One region of the Variovorax sp. 10L426 genome, then DNA from elsewhere that is predicted to be linked to it. Evidence: predicted binding sites of a transcription regulator. Region 1 holds the regulator's gene; the other holds the start of a gene.

Region 1 (6,902 bases):
CGGCGACGCCACCCCAGCCGGCGACGGTCGGCCCGCTCAATCCGCCGACCTCGGCGCCCGTGCCGGTGGTCGTGGCGCCCAGCGCCCGAGGCAGCGATTCGGCAACGCCGACACGCCCGGCGCGCACCGCGCCGGTGCCGGCCGAGGCCAATGCGACGCCATCGAGCGACCCGCTGGGCGATCTGGCCCGCGCGCGGTCGGGGATGGGGTCGAGCACGACTGCGAGCGCAAGTTCATCTGGCGCCAGCGGCGATCCTTTCGTGTACTTCGTGCAGGCCGGCGCCTACCGCACCCCGGAGGATGCCGAGGCCCAGCGCGCCAAGCTGTCGCTGATGGGCGTCGAAGCCCGCGTGACCGAGCGCGAGCAGGCAGGGCGCACCGTGTACCGTGTGCGTGCCGGCCCGTTCAACAAGAAGGACGACGCCGATCAGCTCAAGGAGCGACTGGACAGCGGCGGCCTCGAGTCCGCCCTGGTACGCGTCCAGCGTTGAGCTTTGCCATTCTTTACCTCGACAGGTCCGGGAACTCCACCCGGACCCCGGGCTCTTTCAGCCGCATAGGAGAATTTCATATATGAAACGTCGTGACTTTTCGCTGGCCGCAGCTTCGCTGGGTCTTCTTCCGCTGGTTGCCCCTTCGTACGCGCAGCAGCAGCCACCCAAGGCCGGCAAGGACTACATCGTCCTGGGCAAGCCTGCGCCGGTCGACACGCCGGCCGGCAAGGTCGAGGTGATCGAATTCTTTTCGTACAACTGCCCGCACTGTGCGGCGTTCGAGCCACAACTGGAAGCCTGGGCCAAGAAGCTGCCACCTCACGTCGCGTTCAAGCGCGTTCCGGTTCCCTTCGTGGGCAACGACACCGAAGCCAAGCAGCGCCTCTACTACACGCTCGAAGCCATGGGCAAGGTGGACGAGTTCCAGCCGATCCTGTTCGACGCCATTCACAAGCAGCGCCAGCCCATCATGGGCGACGCGGCCATCCTGGCCTGGGCCGAGAAGCAGCCGGGCCTGGACGCCAAGAAGTTCGCCGAACTGTTCAAGTCCTTCTCCGTGGTCGGCAAGGCCAAGCGCGCCAGCCAGCTCACGAGCGACTTCCAGGTGGCCGGCGTGCCGGCATTCGGCGTGGCCGGGCGCTGGTATGTCGATGGTGAAACGGCCGGTTCCATGGAACGCGCGCTGCAGGTCGTGGATTCCCTCGTCGCCGAAGCCCGAAAGGGCTGACAAGGTCGGGCCGACCCGACTTCCTTCCCCCGAAAGGCCCGCTTTGGCGGGCTTTTTCGTCAAGGCCGCGCAAGGCCGCATCCCCCGGGGGCATACAATCGCAGAGCAAGTTTCGTGCCTCTATGAAATCGCCCCTCACCTCCACTCCCTTTCGTCATGCCGGTCGCGCTCTGTGGCTGGCTCTGGCCCTGACCGGCATGGCCTCGGTCGCGCAGGCCGAAAAGGCCGACCGCGCCAAGCCCATGAACATCGAAGCGGACTCGATGCGCTACGACGATCTCAAGCAGACCAGCGTGTTCACCGGCAATGTGGTGGTCACCAAGGGCACGATCGTCGTTCGCGGCGACCGCATCGACGTGCGGCAGGATCCCGAGGGCTACCAGTACGGCGTCGTCACTGCTGCGCCCGGAAAGTTGGCATATTTCAAGCAGAAGCGGGATGCCGGCACCGACGAGTGGATCGAAGGCCAGGGCGAGACCATCGAATACGACAGCCGCGCCGACAACGTGAAGTTCATCCGCCAGGCGGTGATGCGTCGGCTGATCGGCGCCACCGTCAGCGACGAGAGCAGCGGGCCGCTGATCGTCTACGACCAGAGCAACGACACCTTCACGGTCAATGGCTCGTCGCTGCCACCGAACGCTGGCGTGGCAAGCCAGCCCGGCGGCCGCGTCCGGGCCATCCTCACCCCCAAGACCGCCGCGGCGCCGGGCGCCGCCCCTGGTGCCAAGCCGGCGCCTGCCGCAGCCGCCAAGCCGGCCGAGGGCAAGGGCTTGCGGTCCACCACCACGCTGGGCGGAGAAGCAAAGAGTGATTGAAACCGCTGGTATGAGCGCAGGCGCGGACATGGCGGAAAGCCGCCTCGAGGCGCGTGGCCTGCAAAAGAGTTACGGCAGCCGCACGGTCGTCAAGGACGTGTCCCTGGGCGTGCAGAAGGGCGAGGTCGTCGGCCTGCTGGGCCCCAACGGCGCAGGCAAGACGACGTCCTTCTACATGATCGTCGGCCTGGTTCGCGCCGATGCCGGCGACATCACCATCGACGGCGAGCCGATCGCCCACATGCCGATCCACCGGCGCGCGCGCATGGGGCTGAGCTACCTGCCGCAGGAAGCGTCGATCTTTCGCAAGCTCACGGTCGAGGAAAACGTCCGGGCCGTGCTCGAGTTGCAGTACGAACCCGACGCCCACGGGCGACCGGCGCCCCTGAGCAAGCGGCGCATCGAGGAGCATCTGGCCGAACTCCTGGCCGACCTGCGCGTCGACCACCTGCGCGATTCCCCGGCCCTGGCCCTGTCCGGCGGCGAGCGCCGCCGCGTCGAGATCGCCCGCGCCCTCGCCACGCAGCCGCGTTTCATCCTGCTCGACGAACCGTTCGCGGGCATCGACCCGATTGCGGTGATCGAGATCCAGCGAATCATCAGCTTCCTGAAGGAGCGCGGCATCGGTGTGCTGATCACCGACCACAACGTCCGTGAAACGCTGGGCATCTGCGATCACGCTTTCATCATCAGCGACGGGCATGTGCTCGCCCAGGGCACGCCTTCGGAGATTGTCGACAACGCCGATGTGCGGCGCGTCTACCTCGGCGAGCATTTCAGAATGTGATCGCGTTCCATGAAGCAGGGTCTTTCGCTGCGTGTATCGCAGCATCTCGCGCTGACACCCCAACTCCAGCAATCGATCCGACTGCTGCAGCTTTCCACGCTCGAACTTTCGCAGGAAGTCGAGCAGATGCTCGACGACAACCCGTTTCTCGAGCGCACCGCCGAAGAGGCCGCGCGCGAGGAATTCGGTCTCGATGCCGCCGACGCACCCGTCCGCGATGACGACCGGATGGCCGAGGTCGATGGTGACTTCGTCGCCGGCGCGCCCGGCTCGGCGGCGGAATCCGCCACCGCCGTCAACGGCGAAGCCGAAGTCGCCGTCGCCGAAGGCGTGGACTCCGAACCCGACTGGGAGGGCGACGGCACCGTCGATCTTGCGCCCGACGACAGCGAATGGGGCGGCGATGCCCCGGCCCGCGCCAACAACCTCGGCGACGACGAGCGCACCGACGCGACCGAACTCGCGCGCAGCCAGGAGTCGCTCCAGTCCTTCCTGCATCGCCAGGCCTTGGGCCTTCGCCTGAGCGACACGGACAGCGCGGCACTGCGCTTCCTGATCGAATCGCTCAACGACGACGGCTACCTCGAAGATTCGCTGCCCGCGCTCGCATCCGGCCTTGCTGGAGACGACAACGATCAGTTCGACGACCTGGTGCATCACTTCCAGGTTGCGCTCGGCCTGCTGCAGAGCCTGGAGCCGGTCGGCGTCGGCGCGCGCAGCCTCGGCGAGTGCCTCACCATTCAACTGCGCGCCCTGGCGAGCGAGGACGAGACCGAAGAGGAAGCGCAAATCCGCAAGACGGCCATCGCCATCTGCAAGCAGCCGATGGAATTGCTCGCCCGGCGCGATATCAAGCGACTGGTCACGCTCACGCGAAGCAATGAGGACGAGGTTCGCGCCGCGCTGCAGCTCATCGCCAGGCTCGAACCCAAGCCGGGTCGCCGTTTCGTGGACGTCGAACGCAACGTGGTCATTCCGGACGTGATCGTTTCGCGCGTCGGCAACGGCACGAACACCAAGTTCCGCGTCATGCTCAACCCCGAAGTCATGCCGCGTCTGCGCGTGCACGACATCTATGCCAGCGCGCTCAAGCAGCACAAGGGCGAAGGCAGCCAGGCGCTGTCGCAGCGGCTGCAGGAGGCGCGCTGGTTCATCAAGAACATCCAGCAGCGCTTCGACACCATCTTGCGTGTGTCCAACGCCATCGTCGAGCGGCAGAAGAGCTTCTTCGTACACGGCGAACTCGCGATGCGACCGTTGGTGCTGCGCGAAATCGCCGACGAACTGGGCCTGCACGAATCGACCATCAGCCGCGTGACCACGGCCAAGTACATGGCGACGCCCTACGGCACCGTCGAGCTCAAGTACTTCTTCGGCTCGGCGCTGGGCACCGAGACCGGCGGCAACGCTTCAAGCACGGCGGTGCGGGCGTTGATCAAGCAGTTCGTGAGCGCCGAGGATCTCAAGAAACCGCTGTCCGACAGTCAGATCTCCGAGATGCTCAAGGAGCAGGGGATCGAATGCGCCCGCCGCACGGTCGCGAAATACCGCGAGGCCTTGCGCATCGCGCCGGCGAATCTCCGCAAGGCGCTCTAGATTCGCCTTTGAGCCCGCAGCAGCAGCGCGCGCAGGTCGGCGGGCTGCACCGGTTTGCGCAGCGCCTGCCAGCCGCGTTCGCGGGCCAGTTCGAGCGTTGCGTCGTCGATGTCGGCGGAGATCAGCGCGATCGCCAGGTTCGGGCTTCGCCGCTGCAGTTCCTTGGCGAGCGCAATGCCATCCAACTCACCCGGCAGCCGGATGTCGCACAGCGCGATCTCGAAAGCGGGAAGGTTCGGCAACGCCAATGCGTCCGCCGCGCTGATGCAGACGTGCGGGCGCGCCCTCCAGAGGCGCAGCAGCGCCGCAACGCTGTCGGCGACCACGGTGTTGTCCTCGACCACCAGCACCCCAAGGCCCTGCCGCAGCGTTCCCGGGGCGGCGGCTTCGGTAGCCGAGACCATCGAAGGCACGACCGGCGCGCCCAGCGGTGCGGCCGGCAATTCGAAGCCGAACACCGATCCGCGCCCGGGCGCCGAGCGCAGCGTGATCTCAACGCCGAGTCGAGCAGCCAGCCGTCGCACGATGGCGAGTCCCAGTCCGTGGCCACGCTGCAGGTTGCGTTCGATGTTGCCGATCTGCTCGAAGTCGCCGAACACGCGCTCCTGTGCTTCAGGCGCGATGCCGACGCCCGCGTCGCGCACTTCGACGCGCCATGCATCAGGGCGGCGCCGGCATGCCAGCAGCACGCGCCCCCGGGGCGTGAACTTGAGCGCGTTGTCGACAAGGTTGCCGAGGATGCGGCGCAGCGCAACCGCGTCCGTCCAGACCACCACGTCCGGCGGGCATCGCACACGCACGCGGCCGCTGCCGGCTTGGCGCGCCAGTTCGTTCAGCAAGGGCGCGAGCGCGACGGCGACCGGCGTGATCGGGTCGGCCGCGGCCTCGATGCGTCCGATCTCCAGCAATTGATTGGTAAGACCTTCGAGCGCCTGCTGCGCGCGCGATAGCGCGGCGACGGTGTTCTGCACGGTCAGCCGGTCTTCGCCGGCATCCAGCTGATGGCGCAGGACCTCAGCTTGCAAGCCCATCGCCATCACCGGCTGGCGCAGATCATGGTTGGCGGCCGAGAAGAAGCGCAGCCGCTCGGCCTGCGCTTCCTGCGATTCGCGCAGGCCCGCCAGCGCCTGCGCGCGCAGCGCACTTTCGTTGTGGCGCAGGCCGATGTTCTCTTCGAGCTGCCGCGCACGCTCGCCCACCAGGCGCCAGACCATGGCGAGCAGCCCGATGCCGAGCACCGCCATGACCATCATGGACGGGGCGCCGAATCCGATGCCCATGACGATCACCGGCGCCAGCAGCAACGTGATCGCCAGTTGCATCGCCGGCGTGTAGTACGAGACGGAAAACACCGACGACAGCGTCATCGCCATGACCACCAGCCCGATCATCAACTGCGAGGTGGCGTTGGCCGGGTCGAAGAGCAACACGCCCGCAGCGCCGTGAGCGCCCTCGTGCACCGCGATGCGCAGCGTGTGCAGGCGCAAGGCCGGCTTGATGTTCTCGGGCGTCAACGGGTCAGGCAGCCGCTGCGGAAAAAAACCGCGATAGGCTGTGGTGGCCGCAATCATGGCGATCCAGATGGCCGCATGCGACACCGAGTACTGCCACGCGAAAAGCGCCGCCACGCCGCAATCGAGCAGAAACTGAACGAGCAGAACAGGTCCGCTCGGCTGAGTGCTGAGCCTGAGGACCTCGCAATGCACGGCAAACCGGTCGGCTGCCGAAGTCTCTGTTTGAGCTGGGACGGTCGGGGAGCTCATCTGCGAGCCACTATAGAGCAGCATCGAGACAAGGCGACAATCGGCGTGTGAACGATCTTTCGCTTTTTCTTCCCTGCGCCGCTGGCGTCGAGGATTTCCTCGCACAGGAAGTCCACGCGCTGACTGGCCGTGTCGGTCAGGACCTGCTGACGCTGCGCGGCGGCGTGCGCGTGCGGGCCGATTGGCGCGATGCGCTGAAGCTCAATCTCCACAGCCGGCTGGCGCAGCGCGTGCTGATCGAGCTCGCCCATGCACCATATCGGAGCGAGAACGACTTGTACGCGATCGCGAGTGGCGTGGCTTGGGAGATCTGGTTCACACCCAAGCAGACCTTCAAGATCGAGACCACCGCCCAGCACAGCCCACTGCAGAGCCTGAACTTCGCCACCCTGCGCATCAAGGACGCGATCGCCGACCGCTTTCGCGCCAAGGCGGGGGGCGTGCGGCCCAGCATCGAGACCCAGTGGCCCGACACCCGCGTGTTCGCGCACCTGACGACCGACGAGTGCACCCTCTACATCGACACTTCCGGCGAGCCGCTCTTCAAGCGCGGCTGGCGGCAGGACAAGGGTGATGCACCCCTCAAGGAAACGCTGGCCGCCGCCATGCTGGCCGCCAGCGGCTGGTGGAACCCCGAGACGGGCGTGGTGTCGACGCAACCCCTGTACGACCCCTGCTGCGGCAGCGGGACCATCGCCATCGAGGCCGCGCAGATCG
Region 2 (6,902 bases), on a different contig from region 1:
ACGAGGCCTTCGGTCTGCTGCGCGGCGCGGCCATGCATGCCAACCTGCGCCTCGGCGAAGTCTCCCGATCCGTGGTCGAGGCTTCGCGATGGGCCGATGCGATCAATCGCGCCGGGCAGTTGCGCATGCTGTCGCAGCGGCTGGTCCGCGTGGCGGCGCAGGCGCTGGCGGGCATCGACGCGCGGCGCGCGCGTGTCTTGCGCACGCAATCGGCCGAGCGGGTGCAGGACAACCTGGATCATCTGGCCGCACTCGAACTGGACGAGGCCGGTGCGCGGAGCCTGTCGGATGTGCGCCTGGCCTGGAAAGGGCTGGAGGCGGCACTCGCCGCGCGCCTCGCGCCGCGAGCGTTGATGGATATCGATGCACGTGCCTGCGAACTGCTCTCTGCCGCCGAGGCCCTGACAGGTGCACTGGAGGCCTCCGGCGCGCGACGCGCGCTGCGCATCGTCAACATCTGCGGGCGCCAACGCATGCGCGCGCAACGGCTCGCAAAGGACGCGTTGCTGGCGTCGACCTTGTCGCAAGAAGCCACGCGCGATCGCCTGGCGCCGACGATGGATGCGTTCGAGTCCGCATTGCTGGAACTCGAGCGCGCGCCCTTGAGTTCACCCGAGATCCGGACCGCTTTGGTGGCCGCGCGGGACGAGTGGCTGCAACTGGTGCGCGGCGTGCGCGACGTCGAGAGCGCCGAAGGGCGCGCCGCGCTGGTGCGTTCCAGCGATGCGCTGGTCGACACCTTCGACCAACTCACTGCCTCGTACGAACACAGCCTGCAGGTCATCATGTCCTGACTCCGGCGTGAGTGGTTCGCCGCCGTGTCGACTCAGGCGGCAACCTTCTCCACGTGCGCCTGGCGCGTGTAGAGAAAGTCGATGACGGCCTTGCGCGCATGCACGTAAACCGGGTCTTCGGCCAGTTCGACGCGATTGCGCGGGCGTGGGATGTCGACTGCCAGCACTTCGCCGACGGTCGCGGCAGGCCCGTTGGTCAGCATCACGATGCGGTCGGACAGCAGCACTGCTTCGTCCACATCGTGCGTGACCATGACGACCGTGCTGTGCGTCTTCTGCACGATGGCGAGCAATTCGTCCTGCAGCTTGGCGCGCGTCAGCGCATCGAGCGCGCCAAAGGGCTCGTCCATCAGCAGCACCTTGGGTTCCATCGAGAGCGCGCGGGCGATGCCCACGCGTTGCTTCATGCCGCCGGAGATCTCGCCGGGGCGCTTTTGTGCGGCCGCACTCAGACCAACCAACGCGAGCGCCGCTTCGGTGCGTGCCTTGAGTTGCGCCTTCCCTTCGGTCGACGCGAACACGCGCTCGACAGCGAGGTATACGTTCTCGTAGCAGGTCAGCCAAGGCAGCAGCGAATGATTCTGGAACACCACTGCACGCTCAGGTCCCGGACCTTTGATCTCGCGGTGGGCGCACACCAGGGCGCCTTGCGTGGGCGCAGCGAGGCCGGCGATGAGGTTCAGCAGCGTCGACTTGCCGCAGCCCGAGTGCCCGATCAGCGTGATGAACTCGCCCTTGGCCACGCTGAGGTTGATGTCGCGCAATGCGAGGAAGCTGCCCTTCGCCGTCTTGAATCGCTGCTCGACGCCCTGGATCTCGATGTACTTTTTGTCATCATTCATGACTTCACCTCTTCGAACGTGAATGCCGTGGCGATCTTGATGAGCGCAAACTCGAGCACGAGGCCGACGATGCCGATGACGAAGATCGCGATGATGATGTTGGCGACGTTGAGGTTGTTCCACTCGTCCCACACCCAGAAGCCGATGCCGACACCGCCAGTCAGCATCTCCGCCGCGACGATCACAAGCCACGCAGTGCCGACGGCGAGCCGCACGCCGGTCAACATGTAGGGCAGCACGGCGGGGAAAAGGATCTTGGTGAAGATCTTCCATTCGCTGAGGTTCAGCACTTTCGCGACGTTCATGTAGTCGCTCGGCACGCGCTGCACGCCCACGGCGGTGTTGATGATCATCGGCCAGATCGAGCAGATGAAGATCGTCCAGATCGCCGCCGGATTGGCACCCTTGAACACCAGCAGACCGATCGGCAGCCAGGCCAGCGGGGAGACCGGGCGCAGCAGGCTGATCAGCGGATTGAACATGCGCGAGAGGAATTCGAAGCGGCCAATCGCAAAGCCCGCGGGAATGCCCACCGCCGCCGCGAGACCGAAGCCGAGCGCGACGCGTTGCAGCGACGACAGCACGTTCCAGCCCACGCCTTGGTCGTTGGGGCCCTTGCTGTAGAACGGATCGCTGAACACCGTCACTGCCTGCTGCCAGGTTGTGAGCGGCGAGGGAAAGCCGGTGGTGCTCTTCATCGCGACCAGTTCCCATATCAGGATCAGCAGCGCGATGCCGAGTACCGGCGGCAGAACGCGCAACCACAGCGCGTTGAAGTCGCGTGGTGCGCGAGGCTCGGGTTCGGCCTGTCGGGCAAGGGCCACGGGCTTGGTCGCGACAAGGCTCTTCGCAGTGGCCGGCGCAGCGGGACGGGCATCGAGAGGGGAATGAAAGACAGCGCTCACCATGACGGCCTCCTCAGGCGTGGACCTTGAACGAATCGGCGTACTGCCTGGGGTTCTTGCCGTCCCACACGACGCCGTCAATCAGCTTGCTGGTGCGCATCGCGTCCTTGGGAAGCGGCGTGTTCGTGGCGGCCGCGGCTTGCTTGTAGATGTCGATGCGGTTGATCTGCGTCGCGACCTGCAGATAGTCGGGATGCTCCTTCAGGAGGCCCCAGCGCTTGTGTTGTGTGAGGAACCACATGCCATCCGACAGATACGGAAAGTTCACCGAACCATCGTTGAAGAACTTCATGTAGTTCGGATCGTCGCAACTCTTGCCGAGCCCGTTGGTGTAGCGGCCCAGGATGCGTTGGTTGATGGCATCGACGCTGGTGTTGACGTAGCTCTTGTCCGCGATAGTCTCGGCCATCTTGTTCTTGTTCTGCAGGCCGGTGTCGATCCACTTGCCAGCCTCCAGGATGGCCGCGGTCACGGCGCGCGCGGTGTTGGGGTACTTCTTGACGAAGTCGCCCGTCGTGCCGAGCACTTTTTCCGGGTGGTCCTTCCAGATGTCCTGCGTGGTCACGGCCGTGATGCCGATGCCGTCCATGATCGCGCGCTGGCCCCACGGCTCGCCGACGCAATAGCCGTCCATGTTGCCGACACGCATGTTCGCGACCATCTGGGGCGGCGGCACGGTGATGACCTTGGCGTCCTTCAGCGGATTGATGCCGTTGGCCGCCATCCAGTAGTACAGCCACATCGCGTGCGTGCCGGTGGGGAAGGTCTGCGCGAAGGTGTATTCGCCCTTGTCGGCGGCCATCACCTTGGCCAGCGAGGCGCCGTCGACGGCACCCTTGTCGGCCAGCTTCTTCGACAGTGTGATGGCCTGGCCGTTGTTGTTGAGCGTCATCAGGACGGCCATGTCTTTCTTCGGGCCGCCAATGCCCAGATGCACGCCGTAGACGAGGCCGTAGAGCACGTGGGCAAAGTCGAGCTCGCCGTTCACGAGCTTGTCGCGCACGCCGGCCCAGCTTGCTTCCTTGCTGGGTACGATCTTCACGCCGTACTTCTTGTCGATGCCAAGTACCGAGGCCATGACGACGCTGGCGCAATCAGTAAGGGGAATGAAGCCGATCTTCACTTCCTCCTTCTCGGGCTTGTCGGAACCCTGGGCCCAGACCGCCGCGCGCAACGCGGGGTCCAGCCCCACCACGCCTGCGGCAGCGGCCCGCAGCACGCGTCGGCGATTCAGTTTGGGTGTGAGCGAATCGGTCATGGGGCGAACTCCGAAAGGAAAGACAAGAAAGACAAGCGCAAAAAACAAAAAAGGCGTCCTCACCGCGCAAGAGCTGCTCGAAAACGAGCCCTCGCGGGTGGGGACGCCTTTGTCCGGTTCGGTGGGCCGTATCCGCCGTTGGATGCTGCCTGCCTGAAGACCTTCGTTGGTCTATGGCCAGCAGGAATGCAAGCGACGTGCCAGCGTTGACGGACGTTGAACTGCTATGAAAAACATAGCTTCAGAACCAGGCCTGGCTTTGGATTGACGCCGATAGGACATTTTGACCGGGTGCGGCACGATCATTGTGCGTCGCACCATTCCAGATCAGGCGCCGCTCACGAGGCCGCGTCGCGGGGCAGGTACTCGGCCACCGACAGCACCGATTCGGCCACCTCGACCAGACGCCGGCCCTGGTTCATGGCAGTCTGCCGCAGCATCTTGTGCGCTTCCTGCTCGCTGATGCCGCGATGTGCCATCAGGAGGCCCTTGGCGCGCTCGACGAGCTTGCGCTCATTGAGCGCTGCGCGCACGGTCTCCAGTTCGTCGCCCATCGCCTGCAGGCGGCGCGACTGCTCCTGAACCATGTCGAGGATCGAACGTTCGAGTTGGCGACCATAGAGCGCCGCGCCGCCGGGCGGCTGTGAGTGGGTCGTTGAGTCTGGCGTCGGCTCGTCGAAAAAGGCTGCGGGCGAATCGGTGTCGTCGGCCATTTTCAACAGCAGTGCTTCATGCGCCTGCAATTCGGATCGCGCCCGCGCCGTCTTGTGCGCGCAAATTCGTTGCAACTCGGCGGCGAGTCGCTCCTCGACCCCCTGCATCGCGTCGATGCGCCGGGTGCTGCAGTCGAACCAGGTCTGGCTCAGTTCGGGATCGAGCGCCACGCCCGCCGGCGCGGCACACGCAATGCGGCGCAAGCGCTCCTGTTCCGCAATCTGCTCTGGCGACTGGCTTGCGCGCCAAAGGCAGGCCAGGCTCTCGGCGGAAAACTCGACGAAGACCTGGAAGCAGCGCTCCTGCGAATCGATCAGGTGCAGCCACTGCTGCTGTCGCGTGCTGTCGTTGCACCCCGAAGCAAATGCTGCGGCGCCGCAGGCGCGCTCCTGGCCGGCGAATTCCTTGCCCTGCATGAAATTGAAGAGCGCCACGAGCACGCGCGAGACCTCCGGATCGGTCGCGCCATCGGCCGCCTCGAACACCACCGCGAGCAGTCCGGCGATGAGCTTGACGAAAGCGGCTGTCGACTCGGCAGCGTCCAACTCCAGCGCGCCGATTCGGCGGCGCAGTTCGGGGAGCGCATCCAGCCCGGGGAGCACCCAGGCAATCCGGCTGAAAAGGCGAGTGCCATTGCCGATCCGGGCGATGTCTGCTTCCAGGTGTCCGAAGCTTTGGCGCACCGCCGTCTCCAATTGCAGGCATTCGACGATCTGCTTGCTCCGCTGTGCGGCGAAGCGTTGACCTCGCGAGGCCAGCCACACGTTCGAGATACCGCGTTCGCGCTGCAAGGCATGCACCAGTCGTCCGATGCTTCCGACCAGTTCGCCGGTGCGGGTCAGTTGTTCCAGCCCGTCGATTTCGCAACGCAGGGCGGCAACCAGGAAACTCAGGCCGGATTTCATCGAAGGGCTTGCAGCAACATCCGTGCCCCGAAAACGGGCGGCACCTACACTCGCAGCATGTTTGTATTGGGTATCGAATCGTCCTGCGACGAAACCGGCGTGGCCTTGGTCGAGAGCGGCGCGAGCGGGCTGCCGCGTCTCGCAGCGCACGCGCTGCACAGCCAGATCGCGATGCACCAGGCCTACGGCGGCGTCGTTCCGGAACTGGCGAGCCGCGATCACATCCGGCGCGTGCTCCCCCTCGCGGAGACCGTCTTCGAGCAGGCCGGCCAACGGTTGGCGGATGTGGACGTCGTCGCCTATACCCGAGGGCCTGGCCTGGCGGGGGCCTTGCTGGTCGGCGCGGGAGTGGCCTGCGCGCTCGGCGCGGCGCTGGACAAGCCGGTGCTGGGCGTGCACCACCTTGAAGGGCATCTGCTGTCGCCCTTCCTCAGCGCCGATCCGCCGGAATTCCCCTTCGTCGCGCTGCTCGTGTCCGGCGGCCACACGCAACTGATGCGCGTCGACGGTGTAGGGAGGTATGAGCTTCTGGGCGAAACGATCGACGACGCGGCCGGCGAGGCCTTCGACAAAAGCGCCAAGTTGATGGGATTGCCCTATCCGGGCGGCCCGTGGCTCGCCAAGCTGGCCGAGCAGGGCGATGCCGCGGCTTTCAAGCTCCCGCGCCCCTTGTTGCACAGCGGCGACCTGGATTTTTCTTTTGCGGGGCTGAAGACAGCGGTGCTCACTCAGGCCCGCAAGCTCGGCGATGAGATCGAATCACGAAAGGCCGACCTCGCGGCGTCGACCCAGGCCGCGATCGTCGAGGTGCTGTTGAAAAAGTCGCTGGCAGCGATCGAGCAGACGGGGCTGGATCGTCTGGTGGTGGCAGGGGGTGTCGGCGCCAACCGGTCGCTGCGCGAGCAACTCAATGCCGCATGCGCCAAGCGCGGGGTGCGCGTGCACTATCCCGAATTGCACTTGTGCACCGACAACGGCGCCATGATCGCGATGGCCGCCGCGATGCGCCTCCAGGCGGGCATCCAGAGCCCGACCGAGCGCTATGCCTTCGACGTCAAGCCGCGATGGCCGCTGGCGTCGCTGAATGCCGCGTCGGAACCCGCCTAGGCGCCTTCCTGGATTGCTGCGGCAGCGGCAGCACGTCGAGCATCTTGCGCCAGAGCTGGGACCATTGCGGCCAGTCGTGACCGCCTTCGGTGGTGAAGACATGACCGGACGGAAGCGCATCGGCCAGCAGCTGGTGGTTGGCCGCGAATCGGTCGCCGAGGCCGAATCCCAGGTACAGCGGGGGGAGCGTCTCAGGGCGCGCCGGCGACGCGTACTGCTGGAGCCAGGGCCACAGCTTGCGGTCGACCTCCTGGTCGGGCGGCGGGCCCTCGGGGGCCTTCCATGCGCGCAAGCCACCGGCCTTGTGGATTTCCGCACCGATCGGGCGCCGACCGAGATAGGGCGCCAAGGCCACGATCCCGTCGACCGTGCCCGGT

Evidence for each region. Region 1 encodes sigma-54, which starts transcription at its own class of promoters, with help from an activator protein. Its sites were predicted from a motif close to TGGCANGNAANCTGCTTT; they were not measured.
Region 2: a site for sigma-54 is predicted at 3,985-4,002, ahead of AC1DHL_RS16950 (CmpA/NrtA family ABC transporter substrate-binding protein). Genes of this name have one in related genera too.

Annotation. Positions count from the first base shown of each region.
Region 1 is NZ_JBFTJF010000016.1:42,360-49,261, forward strand. It holds gene AC1DHL_RS22270 (SPOR domain-containing protein) at 1-491, shown strand, start outside; gene AC1DHL_RS22275 (thiol:disulfide interchange protein DsbA/DsbL) at 574-1,221, shown strand; gene lptA (lipopolysaccharide transport periplasmic protein LptA) at 1,344-2,039, shown strand; gene lptB (LPS export ABC transporter ATP-binding protein) at 2,050-2,826, shown strand; gene AC1DHL_RS22290 (RNA polymerase factor sigma-54) at 2,836-4,422, shown strand; gene AC1DHL_RS22295 (sensor histidine kinase) at 4,419-6,185, opposite strand; gene AC1DHL_RS22300 (THUMP domain-containing class I SAM-dependent RNA methyltransferase) at 6,233-6,902, shown strand, end outside.
Region 2 is NZ_JBFTJF010000011.1:33,818-40,719, forward strand. It holds gene AC1DHL_RS16935 (ANTAR domain-containing protein) at 1-794, shown strand, start outside; gene AC1DHL_RS16940 (ABC transporter ATP-binding protein) at 827-1,636, opposite strand; gene ntrB (nitrate ABC transporter permease) at 1,633-2,544, opposite strand; gene AC1DHL_RS16950 (CmpA/NrtA family ABC transporter substrate-binding protein) at 2,555-3,799, opposite strand; gene AC1DHL_RS16955 (nitrate- and nitrite sensing domain-containing protein) at 4,138-5,418, opposite strand; gene tsaD (tRNA (adenosine(37)-N6)-threonylcarbamoyltransferase complex transferase subunit TsaD) at 5,476-6,525, shown strand; gene AC1DHL_RS16965 (alpha/beta hydrolase) at 6,473-6,902, opposite strand, start outside.